2 regions of the Paenibacillus sp. cl6col genome follow, and region 2 is predicted to be linked to the other one. Evidence: predicted binding sites of a transcription regulator. Region 2 holds the regulator's gene; the other holds the start of a gene.
What was found. The regulator LexA, encoded in region 2, represses DNA repair genes until DNA is damaged. The targets are predictions, from matches to a motif close to CGAACATATGTTCG.
Positions count from the first base shown of each region.

Region 1 (7,535 bases), on a different contig from region 2:
CTCATGATACGGAGGAAGGAGCCAAAGAATTCGTGTCTGCCTTTGGATTCACGAATCCAGTGCTCTTGGATACCGCGGGGAAAGCTTTCAAGGCGTATAACGGAATTGGATTTCCTACCAATGTATTGCTGGATAAGAATGGGGTAATCCGGCAGCGTTACGATGGCATAAGACCTCCAGCTGAATTAGAAAAAGCGATTCAACAAGTCATAGAGGAATAGAAAAACGAAAAATGAAAACAGCCGTAACCTCTTCGTTAAAGTGGTTATGGCTGTTTTCGTATTCCGGATATATCGCATTTTATTAGTGATTGACGAGTCCGACTTGTTCTTTGCGTTCAGCGGATGTAGCGACTTTCTCTTGACCGATGAGTGCATAACGAATACTGTCAATAAGTGCTTCCCAGCTCGCTTCGATGACGTTGCTGGAGACGCCAACCGTACTCCACGTATTGCGCGAGTCTGTTGATTCGATAAGCACGCGTACCTTGGCAGCCGTCGTATTATTCTCATCGAGCACCCTTACCTTGTAATCGGTGAGGTGCATGTCGGCGATGGAAGGGTAGTGACGGCTCAGTGCTTTGCGCAATGCGCTGTCGAGAGCGTTCACAGGACCGTTGCCTTCTGCAGCCATGTAGATCGACTCGTCATCAATTTGCAGCTTCACAATCGCTTCCGATACAACGGAGCGTAATGAAGATTTTTCAACTAGTATTTTGAAAGATTCGAATGTAAATGGAGCTTCGGCTTGACCTGTAGCCTGGCGCAACAACAGCTCCAACGAAGCGTCAGCACCTTCGAATTGATATCCCTGATGCTCAAGCTCCTTGATTTTCTCCATAATGGCCCTCGTTTCAGGCTTCGTAGGGTCAAGCTCATAGCCCAATTGTTGTGCTTTGGATAGTACATTGCTCTGCCCTGCTAGTTCTGAGACGAGAATTCGCTGCTTGTTGCCAACCAGCTCAGGCACGATATGCTCGTAGGTACGGGCATCCTTCATAATCGCGGACACGTGGATTCCACCCTTGTGGGCGAAGGCTGCATTGCCGACATAAGGCTGATTCACAGGCATCGTGACGTTGGCAATTTCGCTGATATAGCGTGCAGCAGGTGTCAACGATTGTAGTTGCTCTGCGTCAATACAAGAATAGCCCATCTTCAATTGAAGTGTTGGGATGATCGAGCACAAATTGGCATTGCCGCATCTCTCGCCATATCCGTTAATGGTGCCCTGCACTTGGGTAACACCCGCCTCTACCGCAGCAAGTGTGTTCGCTACAGCAAGCTCACAATCATTATGAGTATGAATGCCGAGCTTCACTTGGACGTGATTGTGTACGTCACGAATAATACTGCCGATCTCGCCAGGAAGCGTTCCGCCATTCGTATCGCACATAACGACCCAATCAACTCCGGCTTCTTGCGCCTTGCGTAGTACAGCAAGCGCATATTCTGTATTGTTCTTGTATCCGTCGAAGAAGTGCTCAGCATCCAACATGACTTCAAGCCCTGCTCGCTTCAGATAGGCGATGGAATCATAGATCATAGCTAGGTTCTCATCCAGCGTAGTTTGCAGCGCAGTGTGTACGTGGAAGTCCCATGACTTCCCGACAAGCGTTGCGGCAGGAACGTTCGCTTCGATTATCCGATTAAGGTTCGAATCCTGTTCGGCCATTGAGTCTTTGCGGCGAGTGCTGCCGAATGCTGTTAGCTTCGCATTCCATGAATATGCCGCTACTCGTTTGAAAAATTCTATATCCTTGCCATTGCTGCCTGGAATGCCGCCTTCAATGTATGTGACGCCAAGCGCATCAAGTTTGCGCGCGATCTTGATCTTATCGTCTGCAGACAAGCTAATCCCTTCGCCTTGGGTGCCGTCGCGAAGTGTAGTGTCAAAAATAGAAATGACTTTCGACATTCTCGGAACCTCCTTCAGTTTTGCAAGGATGAATATGGAAATAACTATTTCCCTATTATAGCACTGCTTTTTTGCTTGTATAGACGTATTTTCATAAATGAATCACTGTTTTTTTTCCAACGGGAGTCTTGAATGAGGCTTGCAACCGATCAGAGATATCGGTAAGCTTAAGAATTAGGAAGAACAATTGTTCGAATAGATGAATTGATCGATTAACGAATCTGTATATATTTTACAATTAAATTATGGATGAGAGGTATCATTAATATGTTAGGAAGGAGGACAGTGTATGAACGAGAACGAAACCTCGCGTGATAACATACAACAATATTATCCGACCAAGGGTCGCGTCATTCTGCATCTCGATATGAATGCCTTCTATTGCTCTGTACATGCCGCAGAGGAGCCGGAGAAGTATCTGGGGAAGCCAACAGCAGTTGCAGGAAGTATGGAATTGCGCAAGGGGATCATTGTTACTTGTTCTTATGCAGCCCGTAAGCTTGGTATTCGAACAGGAATGCATGTAAAGCAGGCGATGCGGCTATGTCCTCACTTGATTGTCATTCGTCCAGATTTTTATTTATATCGGAAGTACTCGAGAGCCTTTATAGACATTGCACGCAGCTATACCCCACTGGTGGAAGTGGTATCGATTGATGAGTGTTATATGGATATTACTGGATCCAAAATATTCGGAACACCGCTCGATATCGCGAATGAACTTCAGACACGAATCCGGGAAGAATTAAGTTTGCCTTGCTCTATAGGTGTCGCGCCTAATAAGCTGCTGGCGAAGATGGCCTCTGATATGAAGAAGCCAAACGGCATAACGATCCTTCGAATCCGAGATGTACCTCAGCAATTGTGGCACAGGCCATGCGGGGAGTTGTTCGGCATTGGGCGGAAGACTGCAGATAAGCTGTCACGGGCAGGAATACGAACCATCGGAGAGCTTGCCCATGCTGATGAGGGGAGACTTGTTTCTTTATTTGGCATACAGGGACATTGGATGAAGCAGGCGGCACATGGTTTGGATGACGGGCAGGTGAAGGCGGAACGCGAACAGAGCAAATCGATCGGTCATACGACCACTTTGCCTAGGGATGTGGAATCGAAGGAAGAAGTAAGAAGGGTTCTGCTGAACTTGGCTGATCAAGTTGCTCGTCGGATCAGGAAGCAGAAGTTGATGGCGCAAACGGTGCAGCTTACGATTCGTAATCCGGAAATGAAGACGATTACGAGGTCGAGCACGCTTCAAGGGCCGACAGATGATGCGGACATCTTGTTGGATGAAGCATGGAAGCTCTATGAACGACATTGGACTTCAGGCAGCCCTATTCGACTGCTGGGGATTACGGGTCAAAATCTAGTACCGAAGCAAGAGGCAGCCGTTCAGTTGGATCTGTTCGACTTCGAGCGGCAGCCGAAGCGGGAGCAATTGATAGAGACGATGGATCGGATTCGAGATAAATATGGAGAGAATGCGATTGTTACGTTAGGAATGATAGGGGATGATCCATCCTCATTGCTTCGCAACCATCGTGTACGAGGGACTTCACTCCAGACGGATACGCTGCATGAATCAGGCGACGAATAATAATTTCCAAATCATTTAAAAAAGTTGGAAATCGTTTGAATTCCAAGCTTGTTTGTATTATATTGATAACGGAGGAACCAAGAAGATCTGTAACATTACAGGAGGGAACTAACCAATGGCAAAATATACTTGGGTTGATAAAGACACATGCATCGCTTGTGGCGCATGTGGAGCTACTGCACCTGACATTTACGACTACGACGATGAAGGTATCGCAGAAGTTATTTATGAAGGTGATAACAACCAAGGGGTAACCGCTATCCCTGACGATCTGTTCGACGATCTGCAAGATGCTGCAGATGGCTGCCCAACAGATTCTATTAAGATTGCGGACGCACCATTTAACTAACCTACTGCAAGCTGTATACTCACATAGAGAGAGAATACCTACACGATCCCCGCGCCTCCCGCGGGGATTTTATTATATCTGCTCACCCCATCTAATTACTGCGTCAAAGCAAAAATTCGCAAAATTCGACAAAATTCAACTTGAAATTGCCCATATCATCGTATACGCTCATACAATATGATAGATTAAATATAGCAGAGTATATCAAACTGTAATTCTCAATATATGGGTTCATGCCTTCAAATGAAGCAGGTGATATCGAAATGAAAAAATTTGCCGTCCCGTCATTGGTTGTTATGATACTGACGATGGTTACGGTATATGGGTACAGTAATGGGACAGGCGGCGTGTTTCATATGGCAGAGCAGGCATTTCGTGATGCCTTGCGTACGAAGAGTATTGAAGAACGCCAACCAGATGATCGAATTAAGATGATTACGATTGATGAGCCTTCCTTGGCACAGATGGGCTCTTTCCCATGGCCACGATCCCATTATGCTGAATTAAGCGCGAAGTTGATGAAGGCTGGAGCTAGGGCGGTCATCATCGATATACTTATGCTAGATCCTTCCCAGAATGAGAGGGACGACCGAACCTTATCTGAGCAATTGAATACATATCCAACCATTTATTTGCCCGTGCAAGTATCCCTTCTTCCCTTACAGGAACATGCGGATTCTCTCCGGGCGGAAAGTGTGGAACGGCCTCCATCCTCCATTCAAATTGGTGAAAGTCAGCTTGGACATGTGAATGTACTGCCTGATGGAGATGGTGTTATCCGCAAAATCTGTCTTGGCATTCCGGATGAGCGGGGAAGTATGATTCCCTCGATTGATATTTTAGCGGCGAATCAGCTGCTGCCGGAAAATGAACAGATTTCATGGGATGAGACAAGTGGAACATGGTATAGAGGAGCAAAGCGAATTCCAACTGATGATCGTGGGCAAGCTGCTTTTGATTATTTCTCTTCTATATATGGAAGCAGTGAGGAGGACGTGGACGGATATGACCGTCAGTCATTCGCTGATGTATGGAATGGCACGGTTGATCCTTCTTATTATAAGGATTCTGTCGTGCTGATAGGTCCATATGCTGCGTCTTTGAGCGACCGGCATATGACACCGCTTAGTCGATCCATGACATTGTATGGTGTTGAGATTCACGCGAATATGGTTCAATCCCTGGTAGAAGGCCGCTTCTATAAGGAAGCGCCAATCGCATGGAACGTTCTTGCCTTGTTCATTGGCATTGGTGCCGTAGTCTGGAGTGCATCGCGAATTCGGGGAATTCGAGGGGCAGCAGCTACTATAGGCATCGTCTTGCTATTTACGCTCATATGGATTGGGATTTACGAGAGCGGCTCTGTCTTCATTCCTTACTTTACCGAATTGTGTGGAATGGGGGCTTCTTATATTCTCATTGTCGCTTACCGTGGTCGGGAGGAACGGAGAGCAAGACAGCATGTTGAAGATCTATTCGGCAGATATGTATCACCCTCCGTAGTAACGAAGCTGTTGGAATCACATGAGCCTGTTAAGGCAGGTGGGGTACGCACGGATATTACAGTGATGTTCATTGATGTTAGAGGATTTACCCCATTGTCAGAACGATTGGCACCGGAGTCAACGCTTCAGCTCTTGAATCAATATTTGCATCTGTGCGCTGACACGATATTTAAGCACAATGGGACATTAGATAAATTTATGGGTGATGGCGTTATGGCGATCTTCGGAGCTCCATATCACCTTGATAATCATGCGGATCATGCAGTGCGTGCCGCATTAGAGCTTCAGCGCTGTGCTGAGGAATTGCGTGCACGGCTAGCGGAAGGTATTGAGCTTAGTGATCGATTTGGGATCGGCATTGGCATTCAGAGTGGGGAAGCGATTGTGGGCAATGTTGGTTCAGAGAAGCTACGCTTGGACTACACGGCGATTGGAGATAGCGTCAATGTGGCTTCACGCTTAGAATCAAGGGCTTTACCAGGGCAAATCGTGGTTGGGGAAGGTACGTACGTGCGAATATGCAATCGCTTCGACCTGGCAAAGATTGGACCCCTCCAATTAAAGGGGAAGTCCGAAGAAGTAATGGCATATGAAGTGTTATCAGAACGAGAATGAGTCAGAACGAAGGGGACCCGTCAGTATGTTCATGCTGACGTTGTCTGACACCTGAATTATATGTGATGTAAGGAGAGCATGGAGGAATGCAAATGAATCGCTTGTTGCAAAGCAGCCTCGCCTGTATGGTTGTATTTTTCACTCTATTTGGAACTGGATCATGGGGAACCGTGTACGGTGCAGAGGCTCCTGCCAAAGCTGTACGAGTAGGTGTTGTGAAGGAATGGAAGGGCAGTGTATACGTAACGAAGGCAGGAGGGGACAAGGCGATCCAAGTGTTCAAGAAGATGAGCATTAATCAAGGTGATCGTCTTCTCACGGGAGATAAATCACGCATTGTTATTCAATTGGCCGGTGGGGATAAAGATGATGAGCTGACCATCGGGGCGAGTGCAGATGTTAGTTTTACAGAACTAAAAAAGGACGGCGGTGTAAAAACACGCATCGGTGTATGGGCTGGCTCTGTATTTGCCAAGGTAAAGTCGATTGCGGGAATCGATGATCGGTTCGTCCTTGAGACGCCGACGACTGTTATGGCGGTGCGCGGAACACAATTTGGGGTTAAAGTGCATCCGTTCAATGGACTGACCCAGTTGTATGTTACAGCCGGTACGGTACGTACCGAGTACCCAATCAAGATAAGCAGCGATGCTGGTTCTCTTAACAATCGGCAAGGGGCGAAGCTGGATTCAACATTCGGCAGAAGCAAGGTCGTAACGATAGGCCATCATGATGTATTTCCGGCACAGACTGCGGCGTTCTCGGAATCTGAGCAGGGCATTGGAATGAAATATGGATATGCGGATGCGATAACATTGCTGGATCAATGGGACATGGCCATTGTTCAGGCGATGATTGCGGGTGCGTCAGATGCAGAAGATGAGAATAAAGCGATGAGGACTCATTGGTTAGCGGAAAAGTGTGAAGCAGTACAAAAGCAGTTGCGCTCTTGTGATGCACTTCGATCGTATGGCTTGCTGCAGGGCAAATACGGTGGGATTCTGCCGATTGGATCCATTCAGATGATCGGTGATATTTTGAACAGCGGCAAGAGTGAATCGATTCTGTTTGAGACTCGAGCAGCCCATAATGTGAGTGATTTTATTGCATATGTGGTCCGTACTGCGGTTGAACATGGCAAGCTGACCGAACAGGAGGCAAATCGGACTGGACTGCCATGGAAAACAGCCAAGCTCATGTTGACAAAGGAGGAAGGTCAGCAGCAGTCTCTTATACGTAAGCATGTTGAAGAACAGGTTAAGCTGGGAGTGCTCCAAGACAATGTGTCTCTTCCTAAGGAAGGAAGCAATCACTCGCTTGAAGAGCAGCGGATGGCTGCGGAGTTTGAAGAGCTGGCCAAATTAGAAAAGAACTACGAGGACTCTCTTGGTTCGGAGCATGCAAAACAGCAATTTAAAGAAAATCTGCAAAATGCCCGCTTGGAAGTATGCCAGAATGCGTACGAAAACCGAGTTTGTCAGGAAGCGGACAAAAATAAAGGCGATACCCAGGGTGGAAAAATGAATCCTAATCCGAATACGCCAGATCCAAG
Region 1 is NZ_FNAZ01000005.1:262,881-270,415, forward strand. It holds gene BLS15_RS15580 (TlpA family protein disulfide reductase) at 1-221, shown strand, start outside; gene cimA (citramalate synthase) at 304-1,917, opposite strand; gene BLS15_RS15590 (DNA polymerase IV) at 2,207-3,514, shown strand; gene BLS15_RS15595 (ferredoxin) at 3,630-3,863, shown strand; gene BLS15_RS15600 (CHASE2 domain-containing protein) at 4,127-5,983, shown strand; gene BLS15_RS15605 (FecR family protein) at 6,076-7,535, shown strand, end outside.
Region 1: a site for LexA is predicted at 2,098-2,111, ahead of BLS15_RS15590 (DNA polymerase IV). Genes of this name have one in related genera too.

Region 2 (7,535 bases):
CCGAACGTATTTGTCTCTAATATGTCTGCGCCCGCTTCTAAATATTGTTCGTGTATTCTAGAAATGACATCTGGACGTGTCAGGACTAACATCTCATTGCACCCATCCAATTGTTCGCCTCCAAAGTCCTGTGGCGTTAAATCGGCTTGTTGGATCATCGTGCCCATTGCACCGTCTAAAATGAGAATGCGTTCTTGTAGTTGTTCCTGTATCGTTCTCGTTTTCATCGCTCTGCCCACCCTCTGTCTTAAACGTTAAACCCTAGTTTAGCAGATGTGATCCGATTAGAAAAGACTCATGAATGAGTCATCGTAAAATGTTTCTTGCCCAAACATTTCCTCTGTACTATAATTAAATAAATAAATCGCATTGGGAAACGGGGGATTTTGCAAATGGCACAGGTACGTATCCGAAACACGAACGAAATCATAAGTGGCGAAGAAAAAGTTCGTTCTTTCCTATCAGCGCAAGGAGTGCTGTATGAACACTGGGATCCGAACAAACTTGCCCCATCTTTGCGTGATAAGTACGTACTATCCGATGAAGAGAAGCAAGCCATTATAGACACGTATGAAGGAGAAATCCGTGATTTGGCTGAAAGACGAGGCTATCGTACGTGGGATTTGATTTCTTTATCAGACGCTACTCCCAATATCGAAGAGCTGCTAAAGAAATTTGAACAGGTTCACACGCACACAGAAGACGAAGTAAGAGCTATTACGGCCGGAAATGGTATTTTCATAATTAAGGGAAGCGACGACATTGGTTATATGGATGTTGAATTGGAGGCTGGGGATGTAATTTCCGTCCCTGAAGAAAAGCCGCACTACTTCACTCTGATGGATAATCGTCAAATTGTTGCAGTTCGACTATTCATTGAAACAGAAGGATGGATCGCGCATCCGTATTCGGATCCTACTTTCCAACAGGCCTAATTCGGAATCATAATCGATAAAAAACGTCCCATTACTGATATTAAGAGGGGCAGCCCCACAAGATCCCGATTTGGATCTTCTGAGGCTGCCCCTTCTTCGCATAAATTCTTGTTATGTATTTAGATTCTTATTTTACAGTAAATTGCTTCTTCGGCATCGAGTGCATGTCACGAGCAGTCACATGAGAAATGACCGTGTAGGTACCAGCCTTATCAAACGTTTTCTCAATCTGATACGTGCCATCTTTCGTGAGCTTCCCCTCAATCTTCTCGTGGTCAGCCCCATCCAGCCACAACTCGAACTCTACTTTATCTGCATCATCTACCTCTTTCTCTTCTTGTGTGACCTGTGCAGAGATGGTGACAGCTTCATTGATTTTGATTTCTTCCGGCACTTGCAAGTTTACCTTAATCATTGCTCGCATCTCATTTTTGCTGTCTTGTTTATCACTGGAGCCATGACCTGCATGTCCTTCATGACCGCCACCTGCTGACGAGCTATTTCCACAACCGGCTAATAGCATTGCTCCTATTGCCATTGTTAGTACGATTAATTTACTCTTATTGTTGAACATAATCGTCGTTCACTCCTCAACTGTATCCTAGATTTATCGTATCACATTATAGACAGCATTCTCCAATTCCTCATGACTCCATTGGGCTATAATGAGCATCATTGTGTGACGATCCTATGACATTTGTCACATTTACCCTTGTAGTTTCATGTGGAGGGTAATCAAATCAAGGCACTCACACTAATCTTGCCGACACCTCGCGAAGATTACCGTATATCAAAAAGGCCTGTGTTCCCACAGGCCTCTTTGTCATACACGCGGAGTAAGTAATTACATCCCCGCCGATTTATGATTCCTTCGAATTTATCTCATCAATAATTTGCTCAATTTCACGCAAGCTTGCAATCGTATATTCAGGGTGAATATTGCCAGACAATTCAACGCCTTTGCGGTTCAGCCACGCATGATGCATGCCAACATTCTGCGCGCCTAGAATATCCGTCGTTAATTTGTCGCCAATCATGATCCCTTCATGCGGTTCGATGCCGAGCAATGACATCGTGTGCTTGAACAGTTCTGGATCAGGCTTCCCTTGTGGATGATGTCCAGAGATAACGATATGATCGAAATAGGATAGAAGCTCACGCTCTCCATTCAGCTTCTCCTGCTGCAAATCAGGCGATCCGTTCGTTAACAACAATAGTGGATATTGCGCAATCAATTGTCGCAGCACCTCATAAGTCTCATCGTACACATACGAACGAGAACGACGTTCACTCATAAATCGCTCCGCCAGCTCGGCACCTAATGCATCATCAGGTTGACCAGCGGCTTGAAGACCTTGTGTCCATGCAGATTGTCGATACATCGGCGCAAGCTGTTCCAACAATCGAAATTCAGGATGTTCTCCCTCTGCAAATCTCCCCCACAGCGCTTCAAAGGGATTAATCCCAATATTCTGTGTGAAAGGATAAGTCTCATAAGAGGCAAACAATTCACGAGCAGCTTGACGAACCAATGCTTCCAATTGTTCTACATTGACCCCAGTCTTATCTTGCGCGTATTTACAAGTTGCAGCAAAAGCTTCCTCAACACAACGCTCATCCCATAACAAAGTATCATCCAGGTCGAACAGTACAGCACGAATAGCCAAGTTTCATCTCTCCCATCACAGCGACAATGATAACGAATCCTCTATATCGGATTTCTCTATTTTTTCGAGTCTTTCTTCGATGTATCTTCGAATTCAATCTTATGTTGATTTGCGAAGGAACGAAGACGTTCCCCCATTGCATTCGTATCATAACGATTCAGCACTCGCGAGAAAATCCAATTCGCACCTTTCCCCGTGTGTTCAATAACAACATAACCAGGTTGGATCGCAATTTTCTTCATATCCTTTGCAGACAGAGTACGGAGACGATTCCAGCGAATCGTAGATACCTCACCTGCTCCAACACGAAGAAATGGTCTTCTCAGGAATAATATAATCCCCAATCCGACGTAACACACGATTGTGATCCAATATAGAGTTGGATATTGATTGTCCGTAATGATACCGCCCAACAATCCATACATAATGGCGAAGGCGATTAAAGCGATTGGCATAATGAAGCTGCGTCCTTTAAACTCTTCGTGTGCAGGCTTGCCAGCAGCGAACGTCGGCTTGCCTTGCTTCATTCGCTGTTTGTTTAACTTTTCACTATTTTGACGGACTTTACGTTCCCAACTGCGAGACATGAATTCGCAACCCCCTGTATAGTAAACGAATAATGTGAATCCATCGTTATCGATGAAGGTTCATTTAATGAACGATCCCGTTCGATCCAGAGTTATCTGTTCCTTCTTCATCTTCTACATAGCGAATAGTGTCTAATTGATTGCGTACCTGCTTGCGGAATAGAACCAAATATTCCTCGCGCAGTTTCGCGCGTTCTTCCATTTCCTCATCGCTCAGCCCAACTGTCTTATGTTTGCGGGCCAATTCATTAATTCGTGCAATAAGCTTGTCGATATTCATCAGGTACCTCCATGTGTGTAAGCATATGTTCTACTTTGACATGGAGGTAACAGCTTGTCAAGCAAGCAGCAAGAAAGCTTTTATATCGCAAAAAAGAGGCCTCTTCGGGCCTCCTACCTTCTGCTCTTATGTATAGGAATGCAAAGCTTCTCAACCGTAAATTCGACAATGACCCCGACTCATCGGATCGGAACGAGCAATACTTCTCCTGCCGGTAAGATATCACCTTTCAATTGATTCATCTCAACGATTTCATATATAAACTGACGCGTATCCGTATGTTCTGGCTTATAAGAGGATGCAATCCCCCAGAGTGTATCTCCAGGCTGAACAAGTACGCGCTCCACAGCAGCTCCATTTACAATTTCCGTTTGGCTATCATCCATGCCAAGCGCTTGAACAATGCTTCCACAAGTAATGAACAACAATACAATCAGGCTCATGATGAATCGAACACGTAAAGGAAACAAACGCTTCTTCTGAATAGGTTGTGAAGCTGTTGTCGACACCTTATAGATTGAACGATATGTTGTATACATCATAAATGACTCATCTCCCAAACACTTGTTCTGTTATCTTGTATAATTTAATCTAACACGAACACACGTTTGAGTCAATGCCTTTTTAGAACGTTCGTTCCCCTTTTTATATTATCGAAAAATAAGCATTTAGCCTCATTTAACTTTCTCTTGTTTCTCTCTCGTAATTTACGAACTTCTCACAATCTTTTTCTTCAGAATCTTTAGAACTTATGTTTGTACGAACGGAGGTTCTGTGGTATAATTTTGTCAAAAGAGTATTCATTGGAGTTGATACCCTTGTCTAAAATATCAAGTCGTCAACAAGCTATCCTTGATTTTATACGTGATGAAGTTCGAGCTAAAGGTTATCCGCCTTCTGTTCGTGAAATAGGCGAAGCCGTTGGTCTAGCATCCAGTTCCACTGTTCACGGTCATCTTGATCGACTCGAGAAGAAGGGATTCATTCGACGTGACCCTACGAAGCCTCGTGCTATTGAACTGCTTAGCCATGATCAATCTGAACGTTCAACAGACTTCTCTCGCTCCTTCGCACGCGTGCCGGTCGTTGGGAAAGTAACTGCAGGCGAGCCAATTACCGCAACAGAGAATATTGAAGATTACTTCCCTCTTCCTATGCATATGGTGGGAGATGACGAGAATGTATTCATGTTGTCGGTCATGGGTAATAGTATGATTGAGGCTGGTATACATAATGGCGACTTTGTCATCGTGCGTCAGCAGCAGACAGCGAACAACGGTGATATCGTGGTAGCCATGACTGAAGAAGATGAAGCAACGGTTAAGACTTTCTATCGTGAGAAGGATCATATCCGCTTGCAGCCTGAGAATCCAACCTATGAACCGATTCGCTTACAGCATGTAACGATTCTGGGCAAAGTTATTGGTTTGTTCCGTGATTTTCATTAAGACATTACATTGATGCCTCGTTCTCTTCTTTTTAAGAAGGGAGCGAGGCATTTTTGCTTTCTCATTATTTCATATCATTTGCTGAACAGTACCTGAACAATCTCATCTAGAAAAGAAGCTTCATAAAATTCGACTTTCTCTCCTTATCTTCATCGAAACAACCTCACCACTGTTCACTCTTATAAACCCTAATCGTTCGAGAGATTTATACCACATCGAATATATACACACATCAACTTTAGCAATAAATATTTATTGTATAACAATAATTTTTTATTGACTAAAAGTATTTATTTGAATAGGATAATACCTAATGATACACCTCGTATAACTGTTCAAAATTCATTTTCACGAACACAAGGTAGGAGATAACTATGAATAACTTTTTCAAACTAAAATCATTCCTCAATTTTGGCTGGCACCAGGCAATGTCCTGCTTGTTCCCCGCTTATATTTTCGCGATGTTGGCACTCACGAAGATCATAGACATTCCATTTATGCATCGCTATGATTTCCTATTGCTTGTTTGTATCTTGGCGCAGGTTCTAATGATCCGGTTTGGGATAGAAACAATGGATGAATGTAAAGTAATCTGTATGTTCCATTTCATCGGTCTTGCACTTGAAATATTTAAAATCCACATGGGATCATGGGGCTATCCGGAAGACGGTTGGTCTAAAATACTGGGTGTTCCTCTATATAGCGGATTTATGTACGCAAGTGTGGCAAGTTACTTATGTCAAGCGTGGCGACGACTGCAGGTCAAGGTAAATCGATACCCTTCTGCTTGGTTAACGATTCCGCTAGGTGCGGCGATTTACTTCAACTTCATGACTCATCACTTCATTTACGATTTGCGTTGGGTTTTGATGATTTTGCTATTCGTCATCTTCTTTAGAACCTACGTGGAATATACCGTATTAGGCGTGACACGAAGAATGCCGATTGTTCTGTCGTTCGTCTTAATCGGATTTTTTATATGGGTGGCTGAAAACATCGGGACTTTCTTGGGCGCATGGTATTATCCACATCAGACGAACGGCTGGAATCTCGTAAAGTGGGGAAAATTCAGCTCATGGTTTTTGCTTGTCATCGTTTCCTTCATGATCGTCGCCCATCTGAAGCATGTAAAAGGAGGACACTTCAAGAGAAATAGTCATACTCGCTTCAATGAGTCGACATTTCAGAAGTAAAACACAATCTTTTAAATACAAAAGCAAAAAACCTAGAGCCCTAACAGCTCTAGGTTTTGTTACAGTATTCCTTGAATTGCTACTAAAAACTCATATAAGAAATACCCCGCGAACCCAAATAAAATCAGTCCTGCGATAATAGACATCCGCTTAATCATAGTTCGGCTCATTACTCTTCTCGTGACAGCCACAATGGCAAGCAACCCAACATCATGGAGGAGGATACCAGCTAATATTCCTGCACCTACGATTAGAAATTTAGCCGGTTGTGTCGTATCATACGAATCAGATAGCACCGCACCAAAAACGGAAATCCAAAACACAAGATTACCTGGCGATATAGCGACGAGCAGTCCATTTCGGTAGGAACTGAAAAATGATGCATTCGGTTTATCGCCAGCCAATGTAATGCCTTGATCCGAGTTTTTGATGGAATCATAGCCTAAATAAATTAAAAAACATGCTCCGATGAGCCACATAGGGATTTGAATAACAGGGATGGCAAGCACGGAAGCCAAGCCCATATATAAGGCAACGATTAATAGAAAATCAATGGTCATTCCACCTAATCCAACAGCCCAGCCATGCATAAAACCCTTTTTCATCCCTTGCTTCGTCATTTCAACGGTCATGGCGCCTACAGGCATTGCAACGGCAAGCCCCGCTAGTAAATACGTGAAGAAAAGATTCAATTTCCAACACTACTTTCTATATGTAATAGTTGCTAGTCAATATACACTATACTATATAAATACATAATATTATATATTTATGCATGACAAACTTGAAAATATTTAGGCAAGTTGACATATACTAAAAATGAACCACTATTGATATGTATGTAAGAGAACCAAATACTTCATCATATTTAACTACTCAAAAGCTCCATTTGAGCGCATTTCTTCTTCCGATAAATTCTGAGATAAATTCGTTACAATCGTTCCTGGGTGATCAGATAATGCACTACATTAAATTCCTTACCTCGTTTAACCAACTCAACTGCAAATAATGTCATGTATTGATTTCGTTCCATCGGTGAACTTGTGTTCTATTTAAGTACACCATTTCATTTGAGTGATATAACTGAGCAGACAGCCAATTCCCCTAACATGTAGGAAATTGGCTGTTTATCTTCTATGCTATATCTTAGCATGGGTTTTATATCAGAAAGTTAATACTATATTGGGTAACCTGGAGTAACAGTCAATTCGTAAGCAAAATAGTCTATCAAGAGAACAAACAATCAGCTTAGAAATAGTTCATACTCATTGCATCACGTATTTCTAACATCGTTTCTTTTGCTACAAGGCGTGCTTTTTCTGTACCCGACATAAGAATTTCATCGATCTTTTTGGGTTCGTTTTGATACATTCTTCTCCGTTCTCTCATTGGTTCAAGTAAATGGTTGATACTTTGCGATATCTT
Region 2 is NZ_FNAZ01000002.1:459,473-467,007, reverse strand. It holds gene metH (methionine synthase) at 1-227, opposite strand, end outside; gene BLS15_RS06285 (1,2-dihydroxy-3-keto-5-methylthiopentene dioxygenase) at 393-935, shown strand; gene BLS15_RS06280 (FixH family protein) at 1,063-1,509, opposite strand; gene BLS15_RS06275 (HAD family hydrolase) at 1,796-2,602, opposite strand; gene BLS15_RS06270 (hypothetical protein) at 2,659-3,189, opposite strand; gene BLS15_RS06265 (DUF896 domain-containing protein) at 3,254-3,469, opposite strand; gene BLS15_RS06260 (LysM peptidoglycan-binding domain-containing protein) at 3,649-4,011, opposite strand; gene lexA (transcriptional repressor LexA) at 4,288-4,917, shown strand; gene BLS15_RS06250 (DUF817 domain-containing protein) at 5,292-6,110, shown strand; gene BLS15_RS06245 (LysE family translocator) at 6,170-6,802, opposite strand; gene trpS (tryptophan--tRNA ligase) at 7,359-7,535, opposite strand, start outside.